3 regions of the Xanthomonas cerealis pv. cerealis genome follow, and region 3 is predicted to be linked to each of the others. Evidence: predicted binding sites of a transcription regulator. Region 3 holds the regulator's gene; each other region holds the start of a gene.

Region 1 (5,219 bases), 1.5 Mb from region 3:
TTTTCCTAGGTGTACAGGCCGTGGTCCACCGGCCACTGCATCATCAGTTCGCTGGCATCGTGGCCGACCCAACTGCGCGCGACGGCTTCAGGACTGCCGAACATGTCGGCCGAGGCCGGCGGTGCGCTACCCAGCAGCAGAGTCCACAGCGCGGGCAGGACAGGGGGCGACGGTAAGTGGGCATTGCGTACGTCCTTGCGGTGAGGCGGCGAGGCCAGATCCATGGGCTGCGCGCGGAATGCGCGCATCGCGCTGGCGCGCTCTCCATCATGCCCGGCAGGTGCCGGCAAGCGTCGATGGCGGCGCCGGTCAGGCGTGGATATCGGCGCCGACGCATGCACTAATGCGCCGCTGGCCAGCGGATGTTCCCGCGCTGGCATGACAAGCGATGGACAGGGGGCACTCAATGGATGCAAGGAGCGAAACAATGCAGATCAACCGTGTATGGACAGGCGCCCTGGTGCTGGCCGTGGCGATGGCGGCCACGCTGCCGATGCAGGCGATGGCCAAGAAGCACAGCGGCACGCCGAGCTGGATGAACGCCGATGGCGAGGTCACCAATTCCTCGCAGGTCGAAGCCGGCTACGGCGAGACCGTCAAGGGCGTCAACGATTACGAAGGCGAGATCACCGGCAAGCCGGCACCCGGCAGCAAGTTCACCCAGCTCAAGATCGGCATGCCGATGAAGCAGGTGACCGACCTGATCGGCGAACCCACCGACCAGGGTTCCTATGTCACCGGCAAGGCGTTCATCCCGTTTTTCTACGGTGGCGACCGCTACCGCTACGAACTTGCCTACAAGGGACAGGGCCGCCTGGTGTTCGCCGGCAAGTCGATGGGCAGCGGCGGCAACCTGATCTGGATCATCCACAACAAGAACGACAGCGGCTACCGCGAATAAGCTGGCGCAGCAGCAGGGCCCGGGCGGCGTCGCGCGCCCGGGCTTTTTTTTGCCTGCGTTCCGGCCATGCGACGGTCGCCTACAGCGCCTGCAAAATCAGCGAATGCCAGCCGGTGCGGTAGGTTTCGTAGCCGGGCGAGGCCGCATGTGCGATGCAGTGCGGGCGTCCGTTGAGATCGCTCAGCACCGCGCCACGCGGCTGCTTGAACAGCGCCTCGCGGCCGGCGAAGTCGGTCCGCTCCTGCAGCTGCGCCCGGCCGAATCGGCCTGGACCTGGCCGTGCGGATCGACGATGCACACCCGGCTGATGCCCCATTCCTGCTCCGATAGCGGCGTGCGCTGCACCGCCGTCTGCGCCAGCGCGTTCCAGCGGAACACGATGCCGAGCACGCCCAGCACGCGGCCATCGACGCGGCCGCCATCGCGCACCGTGCACGAATACACCAGTACGCGCTCGCCATCGGCCAGGGTGCTGGCATGCACGCCCTGGAAGCCGAACTGCTCGCCGCTGCGCGTGCGCATGGCGTGCTCGAACCAGGCATGCGCGGACACGTCGCTGCCGGCCGCGGCGTGCTGCTGCGGCCGGCCGTTGGCGAGGATGCGGCCATCGGTGCCGGCCAGCACCGGGTCGAAGTACACCGTGTACGACTCCAGGACCTGGCCCATGCACCGCGCCGCATAAGCGAGCGCGTCGTCGCCGCGGCCAGGGCGCGCGGCGGCGGCGATGGCCGCGCTGGTTGACCACCAGCGTACGTCGCAGCTGCGTTCGTAGAGGTTGCGGTCGATCGGGTCGATGTTGCTCAGCGCCAGTTCGCTCAGGCGCGTGCGGCGCACGTCGTCGTCCAGCCGCCGCAGGGTGTGGCGCATGTCGGCGCTGGCGGCGACCTTGTCCGGGTCCTGGGTGGCGTCGGCGACGCGCCGCGACAGCACGTCCATTTCCTGCGCGATGACGCTGAAGCCGCGCCCGGCCTGGCCGATCCGGGCCGATTCGATGCGTGCGTTCATCGAGATCACATGGGTGGTGCGGTTGCTCTCGTCGATGCGTTGCAGCGACTGCCGCAGCTGTCCGAGCAATTAGTCGGACAGGCCGGCCACGGAGCGGATATGGTCGTCGATGGGCGCTTCGGTGGGTGTGGCTGGCAGGTTCATTGGTGCTGTCGCTGGGACGGGAAGGACCAGCAGGCGCAACATGGGGCAAGCGCGCTAGCGGCCGCCAATGCAATGGCTTTAGCGCCGATTGTGCTGGCGTCTGTTGCCCAGATGCCTTGCCGCGCCTGCGCTGCACTGTCCGCGGCCTGGCCGCGGCAGGGCCGAACTCGTTTACCATCTGCGCCAGGACCGGCGTCGCCGGACCACAGGCGCGCGCACCGCGCCGCGCCGCCTTGGGGATGGAGTCCGGATGGAAGGGTTGATCGTGCTGGTGGTGGTGGCGGTATTGGCGGTACCGATCCTGATGATCGTGCTGTGGGTGGCGCTGGCCGGCCTGCGTCGGCGCGTGGCGGCCCTGGAACTGCAACTGGCGCAGATGCGGCATGCCGCGCCGCAGGCGGCGCAGGCCGCTGCCCGATTCGACGCAGCCAGCGATGCCGAGGACACCGAGACCGAGAACGATGCGCTGCTCGCCGACAACGATGGCGTGGAGGGACGTCCATTCGCCCCGCTCGCTGCGGTCGTCCCGGTCGTACCTGTGCCACCGCCGCTCCCGCCGCCGTTCGGCGCGCTGACCGCCGCGGCGAGCGAGGCCGCGGCGGTCGGCGCGCCACTGCCGCCGGTACCGCGCGGTCCGGATCCGATCGAGCGGTTGCTGGCCGGCACCAAGCGCTGGTTCACCGAAGGCAACGTGCCGGTCAAGATCGGCATGCTGGTGCTGCTGGCCGGCGTTGCCGCATTGCTGAAGTACGCCGGCGACCAGGGTTGGCTGCGCATGCCGATCGAACTGCGCTATGCCGGCATCGCCGCCGCGGCGCTGGCCGGCCTGGGCTTCGGCTGGCACCAGCGCGAGCGCAAGCGCAGCTTCGCGCTGGCCCTGCAGGGAGGCGCGATCGGCGTGCTGCTACTGACCGTGTTCGCCGCGTTCAAGCTGTCCGCGCTGATGCCGGCCGGCGCTGCGTTCGCGCTGAGCATCGTGCTGGTGGCCAGCATGTGCGTGCTGGCCGTCGTGCAGGAATCGCGCACCTTGGCGATGCTGGCCACGCTGGCCGGATTCCTGGCGCCGATCTGGCTGTCCACCGGCAGCGGCAACCATGTCGGCCTGTTCTCCTATTACGCGGTATTGAACGCGGCGGTGTTCGCGATCGCCTGGTATCGGCCGTGGCGGGTGCTGAACCTGCTCGGCTTCGGTTTCACCTTCGGCATCGGCACGCTATGGGGCGTGCTGCAGTACCAGCCGGCGAAGTTCGCCAGCACCGAGCCGTTCCTGCTGTTGTTCTTCGCCTTCTACCTGCTGATCCCGATCCTGTACGCGCGGCGCCAGCCGGCCACGCGCGGCAACCTGGTCGACGGCAGCCTGGTGTTCGGCACGCCGCTGGTCGCGTTCTCGCTGCAGGCCGGGCTGCTGCGCGGCGAAAGTATGCCGCTGGCGCTGTGCGCGCTGGGCCTGGCGGCGGTATATGCGTTGCTGGCCGCGGCACTGATCCGGCGCGAACGCTACGCGGTGCTCGGCCAGGCCTATGCGCTGCTGGCGGTGGGCTTCGCCACGCTGGCGGTGCCGCTGGCGCTGTCGGCGCGCGCCACCGCCAGCATCTTCGCGCTGGAAGGCGCGGCGCTGGTGTGGCTGGGACTGCGCCAGCAACGCTGGCTGCCGCAGTTCAGCGGCGCCGGCCTGCAACTGGCCGCGGCGATCGGCTTCGTGCTGGGGCTGGACCTGGCCTGGCACGATGTCCAGGCGGTGGCCAATGCCACCTTCATGAGTGGTGCGCTGCTGGCCCTGGCCGGTCTCGCCAGCGCCTGGAGCTATCGCCGTGCCGGCGCCGACACGCCGGTGCTGGCCTATTACGTGTGGGGCCTGGCGTGGTGGTGCGGGATCGGCGTCGCCGAGATCGAACGCTTCGTCGCGGCCTCGGCGCAGGCCGACCTGCTGCTGGGGTTCGTCGCGCTCAGCGGCTGGCTGGCCGCCGAGGCGCAGCGCCGCTGGCCGGCGCGCGCGCTGGCCGCGACCACGCTCGGCGGGCTGCTGCTGGCGCTGCCGCTGGCGATGCTGCAGGCGGACGCCCACGGCCAGCCGTTCGCCGGGCATGGCGTCTGGGCGTGGTCGCTGTTCGCGGTGCTCGGCGTGCGCAGCCTGATCTGCCTGCGTGGCAGCGGCGGCTGGGTGGCGCGCGCGGCGCAGTTCGCCTGGTGGCTGGTGTGGCCGTCGGTACTGTCCTTGCTCGGCAGTTGGCTGGCGCAGCGCTTCGCCCTGGCCGAGGGCTGGCAGTGGGCATTGCTGTTGGCGCCATGGCTGGCGGCGGCGGCGTTGTCGCTGCTGCGCTGGTCGTGGCTGGCCGCGCCTCTGGGGGCGGATTTCGATCGTTGCCGCACAGCGCTGCAGGGCGGCTATTTCGGCCTGCTCGGCGTGGCGTGGCTGTGCACGCTGTGCGTACCCGGCGCCAGTGCGCCGCTGCCGTGGTTGCCGCTGCTCAATCCGCTGGAACTGAGCCAATTGCTGGTGGTGGCGCTGGCCGCGCGCTGGCTGTGGTCGGCGACCGCGCCGGCCCTGTTGCGGACCCGGCGCCTGCAAGTGCTGGCCGCTGCCGGATTCCTGTGGATCACCAGCGTGACCCTGCATGCGGTGCACTACTGGGCGCCGGTGCCGTGGGCGTCGCTGTTGTCCGCCAGCGTGGCGCAGACCAGCCTGACCGTGGTGTGGAGCGTGCTCGGCGTGCTGGGCTGGGTGCTAGGCTCGCGCCGCGGCCAGCGCGGTCTGTGGCTGGCCGGTGCGTTGCTGATGGCGGTGGTATTGGGCAAGCTGCTGCTGGTGGATCGCGGCAACCTCGGCAATGTCGCCGGCATCGCCTCGTTCATCGCCTACGGCCTGTTGTGCACCGTGGTCGGCTATTTCGCGCCGGCGCCGCCGCGCGCCACCGAACCGGCCGAGGAGGCCCATCCATGAAACGCCCGATCTTTCCAGCAGTGCTGCTGGCGTTGCTGCCGCTCGCCTGCTGCGCCGCCAGCCAGCGCGACGACTATGCCCAGCAATGGCCGCTGACCTTGCAGGATCCGGCCGCCGGCGCCTACCGCGTGCAACTGGACGATGCGGTGTATCGCAGCGCCCACCTGGCCTCGCTGGGCGACGTGGAGGTGTTCAACGCCGCCGGCGACCCACTGCCGGCGGCACTGT
Region 2 (5,219 bases), 2.3 Mb from region 3:
TTCTTCGTCCTTCTTGGAGAACTCTTCTTCATTGGTGATCGCGTACCCCTTGCCATGCGCGAAATCCAGGAAGCGGAACGGTGCACCATAGCTGCCACGTTTATAACGCAACACCTCACGCTCGATTTCCACGCGCGACCCGATACCAGGCGCGATTTTCAGCACATATGTCACCAGCCGCTCTTTACCGGTGATCTCCAGTCGGAACTGAAGGGTGAATTCGATTGGCTCGTTTGCGAAACCGCGGCTGGCAACCTCTCGATAGCCACCACGCTTCGCGATCGCCTTACCCACGTTCATGGATAGGGAGTCTTTCAGGAAAGAGAACACGTCGAACAATGTCGATTTCCCGGTGCCATTGGCGCCTACAAGAACGCAAAGCCGTGGCACATGGGTCAGCTTGGTGTCACGGAACAGCCTGTAGTTCTTGATTTCTATGGATTCGATCTGCATGCCGCTGCTCGCGTTGGCCGCCGTCGACCTATGGATACATCAATCTATCAGCCATCGCCACTGCGCGGCGCGCTCAGCGCACCCCGGCGTCGATGAAGCGCAGGAACTCGGCGCGGGTGCGCGCGTCCTCGCGGAAGGCGCCTAGCATCTTCGAGGTGACCATGCTGACGCCGCGCTTGTGGATGCCGCGGGTGGTCATGCACTCGTGCGCGCCTTCCACCACCACGCCCACGCCCAGCGGCTGCAGCACGTCCTGGATGCATTGCGCGATCTGCGCGGTCATCTTCTCCTGCACCTGGAAGCGCCGCGCGTAGACATCGACCACGCGCGCCAGCTTGCTGATGCCCACCACCTTGCCGCGCGGCAGGTAGCCCACATGCACCTTGCCGATGATCGGCGCCATGTGGTGCTCGCAATGGCTTTCGTATTCGATGTCGCGCAGCACGATCATTTCGTCGTAATCGGCCACTTCTTCGAACGTGCGCAGCAGGTACTGGCGCGGGTCGGCCTGGTAACCGCTGAACCAGTCGCCATAGGCCTCGGCCACGCGCCGCGGCGTGTCCAGCAGGCCCTCGCGGTCCGGGTCCTCGCCGGCCCAGCGCAGCAAGGTGCGCACGGCGGCTTCGGCCTGGTCCTGGGTAACGGGGGTGTCAGGGGTCTTCTTGGAATCGGCCATGAGCGAGAACGCCCGTGAGGGGGGCTGCATGGTACCCGAGTCGCACGCATGCCGCCGAAACTGCGACGGCGGCCCCTGTCGGCGGGATTGCGGTGCGCCGCTGCACGGGCGCGGCCAGACCACGCCCGTGCAGACGTTGCCGGCCTCAGCCGCGCTGGGCCGCCGCCTTCGCGGCTCGGCGCTCGCGCATCGCACGCTCGTCGTCGAGCCAGTTCGCGCCCTTGTTGCTCAGGAAGACCATGTACACCACCAGCGACACCGCGATCACCGCCGTGGCATACCAGACGAACGTGGTCACGTGGCCGGTCTTCAGCGAGGCCTGGTACAGCAGCGGCGCAGTGCCGCCGAAGGCCGAGTTGGCCAGCGCGTAGCCCAGGCCCACACCCAGCGCGCGGATGTGCGTGGGGAACAGCTCGGCCTTGACCACCGCGTTGATCGAGGTATAGCCGGTCAAGATCACAAAGCCGCCGGTCAGGATCGCGAACGCGGTCAGCCAGTCGCTCTGCCTGGGCAGTTGCAGCACCAGGAACCAGGTGTAGAGCACGCCGCCGATGCCGAAGAACACCAGCAGCGTCTTGCGCCCGACAATGTCCGACAGCCAGCCGCCGACCGGCTGCATCAGCATCAGCACGGTCAGCGCCACCAGGTTGATGAGGGTGCCGGCCATCACGTCGTCGCCGGCGAACGCGGTCTGGATCATTTTCGGCCCGGTGACCGAATACGTGTAGAAGGCGATGGTGCCGCCCGCAGTCACCAGGAAGCACAGCAGCAGCGGCCGCCACTGGTGCACGAACAGCTCGTGCAGCGAACCGGCCGAACGCGCCCCGCCCTTCTTGGCCTCGGCAATGGCGTCCGAGCCCAGCGACTCATCCATCGTGCGGCGCAGCCAGAACACCACCAGCGCGCCGACGCCGCCCAGGCAGAACGCCAGGCGCCAGCCCCATTCGGACACCCAGCCCTTGTCGGCGAAATGCAGCATCAGCAGCAGCGTGGTTTGCGCCAGCACATGGCCGCCGACCAGGGTCACGTAGTGGAACGAGGACAGGAAGCCGCGCCGGCCGGGGATCGCCGCCTCGGACATGTAAGTGGCGCTGGTGCCGTACTCGCCACCGGTCGCAAAACCCTGCAGCAGCCGCGCCAGCAACAGCACGATCGGCGCGGCGACGCCGATCGTGGCCACCGTAGGCGTCACCGCGATCGCGAACGAACACAGCGCCATCAGCGACACCGAGATAGTCAGCGCCAGGCGCCGGCCGTAGCGGTCGGCGAAACGGCCGAAATACCACGCGCCGATCGGCCGCATCAGGAAGGTCATCGCGAAGATCGCCCACACGAACATCGTGGCGTTCTTGTCTTCCTTGGAAAAGAACTGCGATTCGAAATAGACGGCGAACACCGAATAGACGTAGACGTCGTACCACTCGACCAGGTTGCCGGCCGAACCCTTGAGCGTATTGGAGACCGAGCGACGAAGGCTGCCCGGCGCGGCGCTGGCATTGGACCGAGAAGGCGCGTGCATGCGCAAGACCTGTTGATGGACACCGGGCGAGTATAGGCAGACGCAGGCGATGGCATTGTCGTGACCGCCGTCACGGATGCCATGCACCCCAGCGGCGCGGCCCATGGGCCGCGCGTCCGTGGCGCTTCAGTTCGCCCGTGCGACGCCGCTACTGCGGGGTTACCCCAACGTAGGCGCCGCGCGGGTGCCGCAACCCTATTGCCCGCCGGCCGCCACCCACCATCGATTCCTCCCCTTCACCCAGCTCCTCGCCCTCCCATGCACCTCTTCTCGAATCTGCGCATCGGCCAGCGCCTCGCGCTCGGTTTCCTCGCCATCATCGTGCTGATGATCCTGCTCACCGTCGTCGGCATCCAGCGCGTGCACAGCATCGACCAGCGCCTGACCGCCATCAACCAGGTCAACAGCGTCAAGCAGCGCTATGCGATCAATTTCCGCGGCAGCGTGCACGACCGCGCCATCGCCCTGCGCGACGTGGTGCTGCTGGACGACCCGGCGAGCCGGCAGGCGACCGAGCACGCGATCGACGCGCTCGCTGCCGACTACGCGCGCGCGGCGCAACCGCTGGACGGCCTGCTCGGCGCCTCCGCCGACCCGCAGGAACAGGCCATCCTGCGACGGATCCAGGAGATCGAACGGCGCACGATGCCGCTGATCGCGCAGGTGCGCAGCCTGCGCGAGGCCGGCGCCAGGGAGCGAGCGCAAACGCTGCTGCTGCAACAGGCGCGCCCGGCCTTCGTCGACTGGCTGGCCAGCATCAACGCCTTCATCGATCTGCAGGAAGCCAAGAACCGCCAGGCCGCCAAGGACGCAATGGCCATGGCGCGCGGCTTCGCCGTGCTGATGATCGGCTGCACCGTGCTGGCCTTGCTGCTGGGCGCGACGATCGCCCTGCTGCTCACCCGCCGCGTGGTGCGGCCGTTATTGCAGTCGCTGCGCATGGCCGAGCGCATCGGCGCCGGCGACCTGAGCAGCCCGGACACCTCCACCGCCAACGACGAGTCAGGGCAGTTGCTGCGGGCGATGCAGCAGATGCAGCGACGCCTGCACGACGTGATCTCCGCGCAGCGCGAGATGGCCGCCCGCCACGATGTCGGCGCCATCAGCTACCGCATGGACGCACAGCGGTTCCCCGGCGAATACGGGCGCATGGTCGCCGACACCAACGCCCTGGTCGATGGCCACGTGCAGACCCAGTTGCGCATCACCGACATCATGGGCCGCTACGCCATCGGCGACCTGCGCCAGGACATCGCGCACTATCCCGGCGAGAAGGCCGCGATCAGCGCCGCGATGCAACAGGTGAAACAGAACCTGCACGCGATCAACGTGCAGATCCAGACGCTGGCCGAAGCCGCCTGCGCCGGCGACTTCGCCCACCGCGGCCAGCCGGCCAGGTTCGAATACGCCTTTCGCGCCATGGTCGAGAACCTCGACACCATGATGGCCACCGCCGACGACAACCTGGCCAGATTCTCCGCCCTGTTGCGCGGCATCGCCGAGGGCGACCTGACGGTGCGCATGGCCGGCAACTTCCACGGCGTGTTCGCCACCATGCGCGACAACGCCAACAGCACCGTGCACCGGCTCACCGACATCGTCGCCCAGATCCAGCGCACCACCAACAGCATCGGCTTCGCCGCCGAGGACATCGCCCGCGGCAACCAGGAACTGGCCCAGCGCAGCGAACAGCAGGCGGCCAGCCTGGAGCAGACCGTTGCCTCGATGGAAGCGCTGACCTCCACCGTGAAGCAAAACGCCGAACACGCCCAGCGCGCCAACCACCTGGCGCTGGGCGCGGCCAGCGTGGCCACGGAAGGGCGCGACGTGGTCGGCCAGGCGGTGGAGACCATGCATGGCATCGAGGCGGCGTCCAAGCGCATCGCCGACATCATCGCGGTCATCGACAGCATCGCCTTCCAGACCAACATCCTCGCCCTCAACGCCGCGGTGGAAGCCGCGCGCGCCGGCGAGCAGGGCAAAGGCTTCGCGGTGGTGGCCGCGGAAGTGGGTACGCTCGCCCACCGCGCGTCCAGCGCGGCGAAAGAGATCAAGACCCTGATCGACGATTCGGTGCAGCGCGTGAGCCACGGCGCCGCGCTGGTGCACAAGGCCGGCACCACCATGGACCAGGTCGTGTCCAGCGTGCAGCACGTCACCGACATCATGGGGCACATTTCCGCAGCATCGCGCGAGCAGGCCAACGGCATCGCGCAGGTCAACCAGACCATCGCCAGGATGGACGAGACCACCCAGCAGAACCTGGCGCTGGTGGAAGAGGCCAGCACCGCGGGGCGCGCGCTGGAGGACCAGTCGGCGCAGCTCACCCTGGCAGTGGACGTGTTCAGGGTCGCTGCCCACGCCTGAGCGCAGAGCGCAACCGCTGCTCGCGCCTTCATCGATCCAGCCGCGCCCATCCGGCGCCAGCGTGGCCGGCCACGGCTGGCCGGCAAACGTGCCTTCCACGCTGACCATGCGCTGCGGCGGCCGCTGGCGGGCAGGGCAACGTCGCGGCCTTGCTAGGGACGGCTGCAGCCGCGCGTCTTTAAGCGGGTGGCGGGCGTTGCCCGT
Region 3 (5,219 bases):
CACCAGGACATCGGCTTTAGCCCGGTCCCCGGTCCCCGGTCCCCGGTCCCGGAGAACACACGCATGAAAATCAAACGCTTCGTAGCTCCCGACATGCGCACCGCGTTCCGCATGGTGCGCGACGAGCACGGCCCGGATGCGGTGATCCTGTCCAACCGGCGCACCGACGAAGGCATCGAGATCGTCGCCGCCAGCAACTACGACGAAGCCCTGGTGCAGCAGGCCCTAGATGCGGCGCGTCCGGAAGAGCAGGCGCCGCGGCTGCAGGTGTCGGCAGCCAACCCGGCGCCGCGTGCGGCCAAGTCCGGCGCCATGGCCAACCCGGCGATGGCGATGATGGCCGCGATCAGCGAGCGCCGCTCCCCGGCCACGGCCAGCATGGCCCAGCCCGCGCCGGCGCGGCCGCTGACCCAGCCCGCCGCAATCGCCACCTCGGCAATGCCGGCTGGCACCGCGCCCACGCCGAACCGTGCGTCCGCCGCACTTCAGGCCCCTGCCCCGGCTCCCGCAGCCGCCGCGCCCTTCGCCGAATTCCGCATTCCCGAGGACGTATTCCGCAACGCGCCGATCAGCGTGCCGATGGCGAGCCCGTTCACCGCCGCGGCCAGCGCCGCCGCGAGCGCCGCCGCCGTACCGGCATGGCTCGACGACATCGCCGCGGTGTCGCTGAGCCCGGCCGCCACGCCGGGCGCCCCGGCTGCGCCCAGCGCCGAACCGGTCGCCGCCGCCACGGCGCCGGCCACCACTGACGGCAGCGCCGGGATTCCGGCGCTGCCGGCCCTGACGCCGGTGCCGAGCTTCCCGGCAGCGCAGAACGACGAACAATTGACTCAGCTGCGCGACGAACTGGCGCTGATGCGGCAGATGATCGAGCGCGAGATGAACCGGCTCACCGACGAGCGCCTGCGCGGTTCGCCGGTGCGCGCCCAGGCGCTGGAACTGATGGACGACTACGGTTTCGACAGTGGCCTCATCCGCGACGTGGTCATGCAGATCCCCGCCGACCTGGAGCTGCACCGCGGCCGCGGGCTGATGCTGGGACTGCTGTCCAAGCGCCTGCCGATCGCGCCGCTGGATCCGATCGAGGAAGGCGGCGTGATCGCCCTGATCGGCCCCACCGGCGCCGGCAAGACCACCACCATCGCCAAGCTGGCCTCGCGCTTCCTGGAACGCCACGCCGCCCGCGACGTGGCCCTGGTCACCACCGATACCATCCGCGTCGGCGGCCGCGAACAGTTGCACAGCTACGGCCGCCAGCTCGGCATCGCCGTGCACGAGGCCGACAGCGATGCCGCCCTGCAGCAGCTGCTGGAGCGTCTGCGCGACTACAAGCTGGTGCTGATCGACACCGCCGGCATGGGCCAGCGCGACCGCGCCCTGGCTGCACAATTGCACTGGCTGCGCGCCTCGCGTGTGGTCCGGTCCTTGCTAGTACTCCCTGCCAACGCGCATTTCTCCGACCTGGACGAGGTGGTGCGCCGGTTCGCCGGCGCCGATCCGCAGGGGGTGATCTTGACCAAGCTGGATGAAACCGGGCGGTTTGGCAGTGCCCTGTCGGTGGTCGCGGACCACCGGCTTCCCATCACCTGGGTGACCGATGGTCAGCGCGTGCCGGACGACCTGCACCGCGCCAACGCCGCCAGCCTGGTATTGCGCCTTGAAGATTTGCGGCGCGCTGCCGATAAGCCCTGTACTCCGGAGCAGAACCATGCCGTCGCGTGATTACGCCAATCTCACCAATGCCTTCCCCCTGTCGGCAACCCGCAGCGAACCGCTGGGTCCGCTAGGCCCGGTGCGCACGATCGCCGTGACCGGCGGCAAGGGCGGCGTGGGCAAGACCAACATCTCGGTCAACCTGTCGATGGCGCTGGCCGACATGGGCAAGCGCACCCTGCTGCTGGACGCCGATCTTGGCCTGGCCAACGTCGACGTGCTGCTCGGGCTGACTCCCAGGTTCACCCTGGCCGACTTGGTCGCCGGGCGCTGCACCCTGGAAGAAGTGCTGATCGACCTGCCCAACGGGTTGATGGTGGTGCCCGCCGCCTCCGGCCGCCGGCACATGGCCGAACTGCCGCCCGCCCAGCACGTCGGCCTGGTCAACGTGTTCTCCGAGCTGCAACGCGACCTGGACGTGATGATCATCGACACCGCCGCCGGGATTACCGACAGCGTGCTGACCTTCTGCCAGGCCGCGCAGGACGCGGTGGTGGTGGTCTGCGACGAGCCGGCCTCGATCACCGACGCCTACGCGCTGATCAAGGTGCTGTCGCGCGAACGCGGCGTGGACCGGATGCAGATCGTCGCCAACATGGTTCGCGACCCCAACGAAGGCCGCCTGCTGTACGACAAGCTGAGCCGGGTGTGCGAGAAGTTCCTCGGCGACGTGTCGCTGAACTACCTGGGCTGCGTGCCGCAGGACGACTGGCTGCGCCTGTCGGTGCAGCGCCAGCAGCCGGTGGTCAAAGCCTACCCGTCCAGCCCGTCGGCGCAGGCGATCACCGAAATCGCCCGCCGCACCTCGCGCTGGCAGGCGCCGACCGCGCCACGCGGCAACGTCGAGTTCTTCGTCGAACGGATCATCCAGAGGGGGGTCGCCGCATGAACGCCGCCGCTCAGTACCGCGCCGTGCAGCGCAACAGTTCCAACGACTACATCGCCCAGCATTCGGACCTGGTGCGGCGCATCGCCCACCACCTGGCCGCGCGGCTGCCGGCCAGCGTCGAGATCGACGACCTGATCCAGGCCGGCATGATCGGCCTGATCGAGGCCTCGCGCAGCTACGACGCCGACCAGGGCGCCTCGTTCGAGACCTACGCCTCGATCCGCATCCGCGGCTCGATGATCGACGAGATCCGCCGCGGCGACTGGGTGCCGCGCTCGGTGCACCGCCGCGCCCGCGACGCCGCCTCGGCGGTGCGCAAGATCGAACAGAGCACCGGCCGCGCCGCCGCCGCCAACGAAGTGGCCGCGGCGATGGACATGCCGCTTCCCGACTACATGCGATTGATGGAAGATGCCGCACGCGGCCAGGTACTGAGCCTGGAGTCGCGGGTCGAGGACCATGGCGAACTGGACACCATCGCCAAGGGCGGCCCCAATCCGCAGCAGATGCTGGAACGCAGCGAGTTCGGCCGCGAGTTGGGCAAGGCGATCGCGCAGTTGCCCGAGCGCGAGCAGCTGGTGCTGTCGCTGTATTACGAACAGGAATTGAACCTGAAGGAAATCGGCGCGGTGCTCGGTGTCAGCGAGTCACGCGTCTGCCAGATCCACGGCCAGGCCACGGTACGCTTGCGCGGACGCTTGAAAGCGTTCGAAGCGGCGGACGCTGGCCTGGAAGACAAAGAATAAGACCCAAGGGAGTTAGCGGTGAACAAGAACATGCGGATTTTGATCGTGGACGATTTCTCGACGATGCGGCGCATCGTCAAGAATCTGCTCGGCGATCTGGGCTTCACCAACACTGCAGAGGCCGAAGACGGCAACAGTGCGCTGGCGGCACTGCGCTCGGCACCGTTCGAGTTCGTGGTCACCGACTGGAACATGCCCGGCATGACCGGCATCGACCTGCTGCGCAACATTCGCGCCGACGACAAGCTCAAGCACCTGCCGGTGCTGATGGTAACCGCCGAGGCCAAGCGCGAGCAGATCATCGAGGCGGCGCAGTGCGGCGTGAACGGCTACATCATCAAGCCGTTCACCGCGCAGACGCTGCAGGAGAAGCTGGGCAAGATCTTCGAACGCCTGGGAGCGACCGTCTGATGCAAGCCACCGCCGAACGCAGCGCCATGATCGAACGCCTGCAAGGTGCGCTGGACGCACTGGAGCGTGGCGACGAAGCCGCCTGGCGCAAGGAAATCGACACCCTAGCCGCCTGGCGCACGCGGCCGATGATGCAGGGCCTGAGCCGGCTGGCGCGCGACCTGGGCCAGGCGCTCGGCGAGCTGCCCACCATCCCCTCCGAAGCCGGGGAGCTGGACGATGCCTGCTCGCGCCTGGACCACGTGGTGGCCATGACCGAACAGGCCAGCCACCGCACCCTGGACCTGGCCGAGGAATGCCGCGCGCTGGCCGAGCAGCTGCGCGCCGGCGGCCTGACCGGCGACCAGGGCGAGATCCTCGACAAGATCCGCCATAACCTCACCGAGATGGCCCTGGCGCAGAGCTTCCAGGACCTGACCGGGCAGATCATCCGCCGCGTGGCGACCATCGTGCGCCGCGTGCACGAGGGCTTCGGCGCGCTCGGCCTGCCGCCGAAGGACGACAAGAAACCCGACGGCAGCTTGGCCGGCCCGGCGCTGGCCGGCCTGGACCGCCACGGCGTGTCGCAGGACGACGCCGACGATCTATTGTCCGGATTGGGGCTGTAACGCCATGAGCGCCGTACCCGACGACATTGCTGCCGACTTCATCATCGAGGCCCAGGAAATCCTGGACCGGCTCGGCGAGCAATTGGTGTCGCTGGAGCAGGCGCCCGAGGACAGCGATCAGCTCAACGCGGTATTCCGCGGTTTCCACACGCTCAAGGGCGGCGCCGGATTCCTGGCGATCAACGCCATGGTCGAGCTGTGCCACGCCGCCGAGGACACCCTGGGCCAGGCCCGCGCCGGCCAGGCCACCCTGCAGGCGCGGCACTTCGACGCCGCGCAGCAGTCGCTGGACTACCTGCAGTCGATGCTCGACGCGTTCGGCAGCGGCAGCGAACCGCCGCGCGCGCCGCAACAGCTGATCGCGCAGTTCGCCACCAGCGGGGAAGAGACCGCCGCGCCCAGCGCCAAGGCCGCCGTCGCCGCGCCGCCGCCCGCCGCAGGCGGCAACGGCGACATGATCGACGACGACGAATTCGAAGCGTTGCTCGACCAGTTGCACGGCGGCGCCGCGCCCGCCGCGCTGCCGGTGCCGGCCGCCGCGCCGCGGCCGGCGCCCAGCGCCAAGCCCGCCGCTGCGCCCGGCAAGGCCGCCGAACCCGAACACACCGTGCGCGTGGACACCAAGCGTCTGGACGCGATCGTCAACCTGATCGGCGAACTGGTGCTGTCGCGCAACCGGCTCAAGACCCTGCGCGTGCGCCTGCGCGACGAAGAACTGGACCGCGCGGTCAGCAGCCTGGACATTGCCACCTCGCGCCTGCAATCGGCAGTGATGCGCACCCGCATGCAGCCGGTCGGCAAGGTGTTCTCGCGCTTTCCCAAGGTCGCGCGCGACGTCGCCCGCTCCCTGAA

Evidence for each region. The regulator FliA, encoded in region 3, starts transcription of late flagellar genes. The targets are predictions, from matches to a motif close to TAAAGTTTNNCNNNCNNNGGCCGATAA.
Region 1: the regulator FliA is predicted to act here: its motif matches at 2,105-2,131, upstream of E4A48_RS00990 (methyl-accepting chemotaxis protein).
Region 2: the regulator FliA is predicted to act here: its motif matches at 2,774-2,800, upstream of E4A48_RS17535 (methyl-accepting chemotaxis protein).

The regions. Positions count from the first base shown of each region.
Region 1 covers NZ_CP038228.1:225,479-230,697, forward strand. Annotated here, with positions in the region: gene E4A48_RS00980 (hypothetical protein) at 6-224, opposite strand; gene E4A48_RS00985 (hypothetical protein) at 428-901, shown strand; gene E4A48_RS00990 (methyl-accepting chemotaxis protein) at 1,082-1,975, opposite strand; gene E4A48_RS00995 (DUF2339 domain-containing protein) at 2,301-4,991, shown strand; gene E4A48_RS01000 (DUF3999 domain-containing protein) at 4,988-5,219, shown strand, end outside.
Region 2 covers NZ_CP038228.1:3,964,229-3,969,447, reverse strand. Annotated here, with positions in the region: gene E4A48_RS17550 (AAA family ATPase) at 1-453, opposite strand, end outside; gene folE (GTP cyclohydrolase I FolE) at 527-1,129, opposite strand; gene E4A48_RS17540 (MFS transporter) at 1,275-2,648, opposite strand; gene E4A48_RS17535 (methyl-accepting chemotaxis protein) at 2,907-5,015, shown strand.
Region 3 covers NZ_CP038228.1:1,683,327-1,688,545, forward strand. Annotated here, with positions in the region: gene flhF (flagellar biosynthesis protein FlhF) at 64-1,722, shown strand; gene E4A48_RS07505 (MinD/ParA family ATP-binding protein) at 1,709-2,602, shown strand; gene E4A48_RS07510 (RNA polymerase sigma factor FliA) at 2,599-3,348, shown strand; gene cheY (chemotaxis response regulator CheY) at 3,367-3,759, shown strand; gene E4A48_RS07520 (protein phosphatase CheZ) at 3,759-4,367, shown strand; gene E4A48_RS07525 (chemotaxis protein CheA) at 4,372-5,219, shown strand, end outside.